DNA from 3 places in the Sphingobacterium sp. UBA1498 genome. Region 2 is predicted to be linked to each of the others. Evidence: riboswitches for the same ligand, from Rfam matches in the RefSeq annotation. Region 2 holds a riboswitch; each other region holds the start of a gene.
The links. A riboswitch is a leader RNA that binds a small molecule or an ion and turns the genes downstream of it on or off. The one in region 2 is predicted to bind S-adenosylmethionine.
Positions count from the first base shown of each region.

Region 1: linked by a shared signal. The riboswitch ahead of B3139_RS16440 (5-oxoprolinase) and the one ahead of metE (5-methyltetrahydropteroyltriglutamate--homocysteine S-methyltransferase) in region 2 are both predicted to bind S-adenosylmethionine.
Region 3: linked by a shared signal. The riboswitch ahead of B3139_RS00595 (O-acetylhomoserine aminocarboxypropyltransferase/cysteine synthase family protein) and the one ahead of metE (5-methyltetrahydropteroyltriglutamate--homocysteine S-methyltransferase) in region 2 are both predicted to bind S-adenosylmethionine.

Region 1 covers NZ_DCRG01000028.1:24,439-26,640, forward strand. The annotation lists gene B3139_RS16430 (DKNYY domain-containing protein) at 1-9, opposite strand, end outside; gene B3139_RS16435 (hypothetical protein) at 225-644, shown strand; gene B3139_RS16440 (5-oxoprolinase) at 677-940, opposite strand; SAM-I-IV-variant riboswitch at 1,007-1,100, opposite strand; gene B3139_RS16445 (DUF3050 domain-containing protein) at 1,308-2,078, shown strand.
Region 2 covers NZ_DCRG01000014.1:8,883-11,084, reverse strand. The annotation lists gene metE (5-methyltetrahydropteroyltriglutamate--homocysteine S-methyltransferase) at 1-899, opposite strand, end outside; SAM riboswitch class I at 977-1,080, opposite strand; gene B3139_RS08885 (response regulator transcription factor) at 1,266-1,955, opposite strand; gene B3139_RS08880 (sensor histidine kinase) at 2,057-2,202, opposite strand, start outside.
Region 3 covers NZ_DCRG01000001.1:146,336-148,537, reverse strand. The annotation lists gene B3139_RS00595 (O-acetylhomoserine aminocarboxypropyltransferase/cysteine synthase family protein) at 1-1,248, opposite strand, end outside; SAM riboswitch class I at 1,505-1,617, opposite strand; gene B3139_RS00590 (FUSC family protein) at 1,798-2,202, opposite strand, start outside.

The DNA.
Region 1 (2,202 bases), on a different contig from region 2:
CAACATCATATGGGGCATAAGGCTAAATTTGAAAGCAAATGATCATATGTTACTCTTGTTAATGAGACCCAATAATCACAATAAAGTTTAGTCATCAATTAATTATTTATTTCTTGGAACTGATGCGATTGAAAATAGAAGGTCATTATTTCGCATGCTTATGTCTTCAACTAAATTCCAACCGTTTAAGCGCTCAGGCTGCGGTGATAAAGATAACAGTTTTTATGAAATTGTCGACTCCGACGCAAAAGCGATTGTACTGTCAGATCTTTGTCAATACGCAAGGTAAAAATCGGGAATATTTGGTCAAGTCGTATTTTTTTTATATATTGCTGGTTATGAGTTTTAAAGAAAAATTAGAGAACTGGCGCACGTCAATCAATCGCGCCGGTAGTGGTGAGGAATTGTATATTTTGCTTTTGAACTACAAAAAGTTTATCAACAAAAATTGGATGGACGATTTTGGCGATCCGGGTAACTGGAAATCGGAATTAAATCAGGTCATCAGCAAAGTAAGAAAGAAAGTGGATGTGGCAGAAATTCAAAATTGCGACGATCTTTCGTCCTACAAAGACGACGCTCGACAAACAGCCCATTCGCTCAATCATACATTAAGATATCACCACTCATTGACAAAAGAGTAGGCTAGGCCTACTCTTTTTGCGTTTATAGGGCTTTACTGTAAAGGAATCAAAACATTTTGTTCCAGACGGACAGGCACCTGCTTCACCGACGTAAAGCCGTCTTCCTTGGAAATAATATTAGAAAGATCAAGCCCCCTTTTGGAGAATGTACTGATCAAAGCTGTTCTGAAGGTAGCTTTCGATGATCCCCAGCCTTGTCCTAAAATGGTGTCGTTGTTGAGCTGGATCAGTTCATCTGTTGAATAATAACTGAATTTTTCCAGTAAGTGTTGGTAAAGATTTGTTGTTGTAGCCATACAATTTAAAAATTTAAAGGATTAAACCATAAACTGTATCCAGATTACTTTGGGAAAATAACCGTTGTATAACGTTTATTTTGGTCGAAACCCGTATTAATTTACCACCGCGGTGCCTTCACTCGGTTGGTATTGCATCATGCAATTCTGAATACTCTACAAATATAGTAGATTATTTTTTTATAATAAAATTTTTTTTGTCTTTACTGCTATTAAACGCTGATAACCGAAAACAGCAGCAAAACAAGCTGGTCGCTTTGACTTTAATTTGGGTATAAAGCGGTTAGCTGATTGGGAAATTTATCATGTTACTGTAATCTCATCGAAAATACTTTAAAAAGCAGAGAGAACACAATACTTTTGCGGCATGAATAGAATTGCGGAAATTAACGAATACATTGCTACCGAACGCGAAGTATTATTGCAACACCCTTTATACCGTAAAATAAAGACGATCAAAAATTTACGTTCTTTTACCGAAGGGCATGTGTATGCTGTATGGGATTTTATGTCTTTATTAAAAGCTTTACAGATCAAATTAACCTGTACCACACTTCCATGGTTCGCCAGTGAACATCCTTCAACGCGCTATTTGATTAATGAAATTGTATTGGCAGAGGAGTCGGATGAATATATCGATGGACGTCGATTAAGCCATTTTGAGATGTATCTCGACGCAATGTCTGCTATGGGAGCCGACCTCCATTTGATCAATAAATTTATTGCCAATGCCAAAAAATCGGATAATATATTCGATGCTATAGCATTGACAACATTGGACAAGCGAATCAAAGATTTTCTGAATTTTACATTCGAAGTAATAGCTGAGGGTGAAGTGCATAAAATTGCGGCGGCATTTACCTTTGGACGTGAAGACCTCATCCCCGGAATGTTTACGTCTATTTTGGAAGAAATTAAAGCGAATTTCCCTACAGCCAATTTAGACAGTTTTATTTATTATTTTCAACGCCATATTGATTTAGATGGCGACGAACACGGTCCATTGGCGATGCAGATGATAACAGATCTTGCGAAGGACGATGAGGTTAAATGGACGGAAATGAAGGAGATTAGTAAAGTTGCGCTGCAAAAAAGAATTCAACTGTGGAATGCAATTGAAGATTCCTTATATGGATAATACGTTAAGCAGATCTTTGAGAACGAAGCTGTCCGACAAGGGCAGCTTTTTTTATGGGACTAATTTTTCGGGTCGACTTGGAAAAATGGTTTTTCTGAAGTTTGTGATCTTAACAGGTGTTAGA
Region 2 (2,202 bases):
CGGCCTTCAACAATACCTAAAGATAATGTCAATGAAGCGGGAACTTTAGCTAAAACGGTATCCAGTTGGTTTTCACCACGGACAAGATCCAAATGTAAAGCATGAATAGGCAAATTAACCGCGATATCTTCGTTATCTTTTAACGCTTCGAAATAAGTGGTAGCGATTAATTTGATGTTTTTTGCTGCAGCAGCTAATTTTTCAAAAGTAGGCTGATATAGCGCTTTTACTTTAGCATCTAAATCCAATGCTAAGAACGGTTCGTCAATCTGAACATATTGCGCACCAGCTTCAGCTAGTTTAGACAATATTTGCTCATATACAGGGACAAGTTTATCCAATAAATCGATCCTGTCGAAGCCAGCTTCTTTTTCTTTACCGATCAATAGGTAAGTGATCGGACCAAGTAAAACTGGTTTAGTATCAATGCCCAATGATTTTGCCTCGTTGTATTCATTTAAGAATTTTTCAGAAGTCAATTTGAATTCTTGATCTTTTGTGAATTCTGGTACCATGTAGTGGTAGTTTGTGTCCAACCACTTGGTCATTTCCATTGCAGTTACGTCAATTCCTTCTTGTTGGAAACCGCGGGCCATTGCAAAATATAAGTCTAAGCTGTAGTTGTTGTCTACTTTATTCAATAAGGAATGGTAACGGGCAGGAATTGCACCAACCGTAAGGGTTAAATCCAATACTTGATCGTAAAAAGAGAAATCATTGGAAGGGATTAAATCTATTCCAGCATCTTTTTGTGTTTTCCAATTGCCTTCACGTATTTTTTTTGCGGTGTCCAATAATTCCTCAACAGAAGATTTTTTAGCCCAATAGGCCTCATTGGCTTTTTTCAATTCGCGGAACGCGCCCACACGAGGGTAACCTAAATTGTTAGTCAATAACATAATGAATGTTTTTAATATTTTTTTTCAACTATATTTCTTGCTAGAGAGAGAAGGACACACTAGAATTTGGTGACTTCGGCTTATCATTCCCATATACTAATGGGTAGAATTTAGCACCTTGTCAAGGGACAGGTTGCTAAGGCTTCATCGGGTCTATTCCCTCTGCCTTTCTCTATAAGCGATGCTAAGGTAGCGCAATTATTTTAAAAATGCAAATTTTTTATGAAAGTGCACCTATTTTTTATATTCTACTAAGAATGAAATTCTTTTTTTCTCTTCTTTTCATCGAATCATTCCTTTATTTCATAATTCAATGCATTACAGACAAAAAAATGGGAATGATCGTATGACTCATTCCCACTGTTTTTAGCTTACCAAAAGTTTGTAACCTTTTCCATGCACATTTACAATCTCAACTTTACTATCCTCTTTCAGGTATTTTCGAAGTTTACTGAGAAAGACATCCATACTTCTACCAGTAAAATAGTTGTCATCATGCCATATTTTTAATAAAGCCTCCTCTCTTGTCAATACATCATTTTTCTTTAGGCAGAGCAGGCGTAAAAGTTCAGCTTCTTTAGTCGATAGTTTCTGCATCTGCCCTTTATAGGAAATCTGCTGACTTGTGTAATCAAAGAAATAATCGCCAATTTCAAATTTGTCTGCAACTACCTCTTCTTCTTTATCCCGAACACTGCGTTTTAGCAGGGCATTGATGCGAAGTAACAATTCCTCAACCCGAAACGGCTTAGTGATATAATCATCCCCTCCAAGTTCAAAAGCTTCAGTTTTATCTTCCATCATACCTTTCGCTGTGGCAAAGATTATTGGAACAGTATTGTTTGTTTTTCTGATTTCACGTCCAACAGAGAAGCCGTCTTTCTTAGGCATCATGACATCGAAGATGCAGAGGTCATAGTTATTTTTCTTGAACTGGGATATTGCTTCATCACCATCTGTACATAGTGTGACGTCAAATTTTCCCTTTAATTCGAGATAGTCTTTTAAAAGATCCCCCAAATTAGGATCGTCTTCTGCTAATAATATCTTTTGCATAATGAATACTTTAATTTTAACGAATTCCCTTGATGCTGATAAATCAGCTTCCTCTACCTTTGAAATTCTTTTACAGAGGAAATATACAAAAAAGGAACCTTTTATTTTTTTGTAGGCAAAATTACTTCAAAGGTCGTGCCCTTATCTTTTTCGCTTTTAACCGTAATTTTTCCGTTCAGTCTCCTCAGAATATCTTGTACATAACTTAGACCAAGACCAAATCCTTTTACATTGTGGACATTGCCTG
Region 3 (2,202 bases), on a different contig from region 2:
CACTGACAGGCGCAATAGTCCTTTGAACACACCCGCATGCGCTTGATCTTCGTCACTCAATTGTTGGTGGGTCGTTGCGGCTGGATGAATAATCAGCGATTTAGTATCGCCTACATTAGCTAAATGACTGATTAATTCTAAACTGTCGATAAAGTCATTGGCTTTCTGTGCTGCATCGCCCTTTAGCTGGAAAGAAAGCACTGCGCCGTACCCATTTTTAAGATATTTTTGCGCATTAGCGAAACTTGGAGAGCTTTTTAATCCTGGATAATTTACCTTTTCTACCTGAGGGTGGGCCTCAAGCCATCTAGCGATTTCCAACGTGTTGTCGACATGCCGTTGTACACGTAAAGACAATGTTTCAAGGCCTTGTAACAACAAGAATGAATTGAAAGGAGAGAGTGCTGGTCCAAAATCTCTCAATCCCTCTACACGCGCGCGAATTGCAAATTGTATATTGCCAAATGGGCCATTTTCACCAAAAATATCTGAAAAGACCAATCCGTGATAGCCCTCAGATGGTTCAGAAAATTGTGGGTACTTCCCATTTCCCCAGTTATAGTTACCTCCATCAACGATGACGCCGCCAATGCTTGTTCCATGCCCACCAATCCATTTCGTTGCCGATTCAACGACCACATTTGCGCCATACTCTAAAGGTTTAAATAAATAACCCCCAGCTCCAAATGTGTTGTCAACAATTAATGGCAAATCGTATTTTTTGGCTACAGCGGCAATTTTTTCAAAATCAGGAATATTGAAGCTTGGGTTCCCTATTGTCTCGACATAGATTGCCTTAGTTTTATCGTCAATGAGCGCTTCTATTTTATCAGCTTCAGCATCGGTGGCAAAACGAGCTTCAATACCTAGCCGTTTAAATGCAACTTTGAATTGATTGAATGTACCTCCATATAAGTTGGACCCTGCAACGAAATTGTCACCGCTTTCAAGAATATTATTTAATGCAATAAACTGCGCTGCCTGACCAGATGCAACTGCGACTGCGGAAACACCACCTTCTAAAGCTGCAATCCGTTGTTCAAATACATCCGTAGTTGGATTCATGATCCGGGTATAAATGTTTCCAAACTGTTTTAATGCGAATAGATTGGCCCCATGTTCTGCATTTTCAAAGACAAAAGATGTTGTTTGATATATAGGAACTGCTCTGGATCCTGTGGTAGGATCAGCGACTTGGCCAGCATGAACCTGTAGTGTTTCGAATTTCAAATTTTTGTTAGAAGACATAATAGATCAGATTTTAAGGTTTCAAAAAAGAATTTGTAAAGGTAAAAGAGAAGCATACACACCTACTTGGAAGGTCTGTCAAATCGTTATCCAAGAAAAAGGAAATGATTTTTAACAAGCAGGGAAGTGTGTATGCATACGCATTCGCATCGATACTTTTTTACGATGTAGTACACTTTTGCTGTTCGCAAGGTTCAGTTGTATTGAACCTGAATTTTTAATGGATTTCAGTAATTTAATAAGCATTGTCTTATATCATTTATATGCTCCAAAACGATATTATTTTGGACAGGAATTGGCACCTTTTCAAGCAAATTGAAGGTTGCCAGTGGGTCATTGAGCCAGTCTCTCGCCACTTCTTTATAAATCAAGACCTACTGATTAAGGAAGGTGTTGATTAGAAATCTTCTTTCGAAGACGACACAAATATAAACTTCTTTTTTATTAAAGCAAAAGAAATACGTTTTTTTTACTTAAAAGAGCGTTACTTCGGGAGCTGTAATCGCATATTTGTTATTCAATATTGATACATAAATACATAGCTTGCCTTTATGGTTTTCTTAAGTTGATATTTTCTGCCAGCTGATCTAAGTCGGTTAAAAGGGGTTTTAAAGCATCAATTCTGCAGTGGATACCCTGTTGTATGTCGTGATTCGCTTTTCTACCTAACGATATGGAGAGACCAACCAAATGCGAATTGATGCGATAGGAGAGTGCTTGAAAATGATGGATATGGGACCAGTCTACCCACTTGTGTTCAGGTTCCTTCTTCATTTGATTGATCGCATCGGAAAAGAGAGCCATGGCAGTCTGTGCTTTTTTCCGAGCCAGTCGAATGTCGAACGAACTTTGCAGATCATCAGATAGGCGTTTGTTGATAATTTGAAAATAATGGTGGTTATATAATGCGACCTCTTTTGCCAAGTGGACCATGCTCGTGCTTTGGCGTACGGG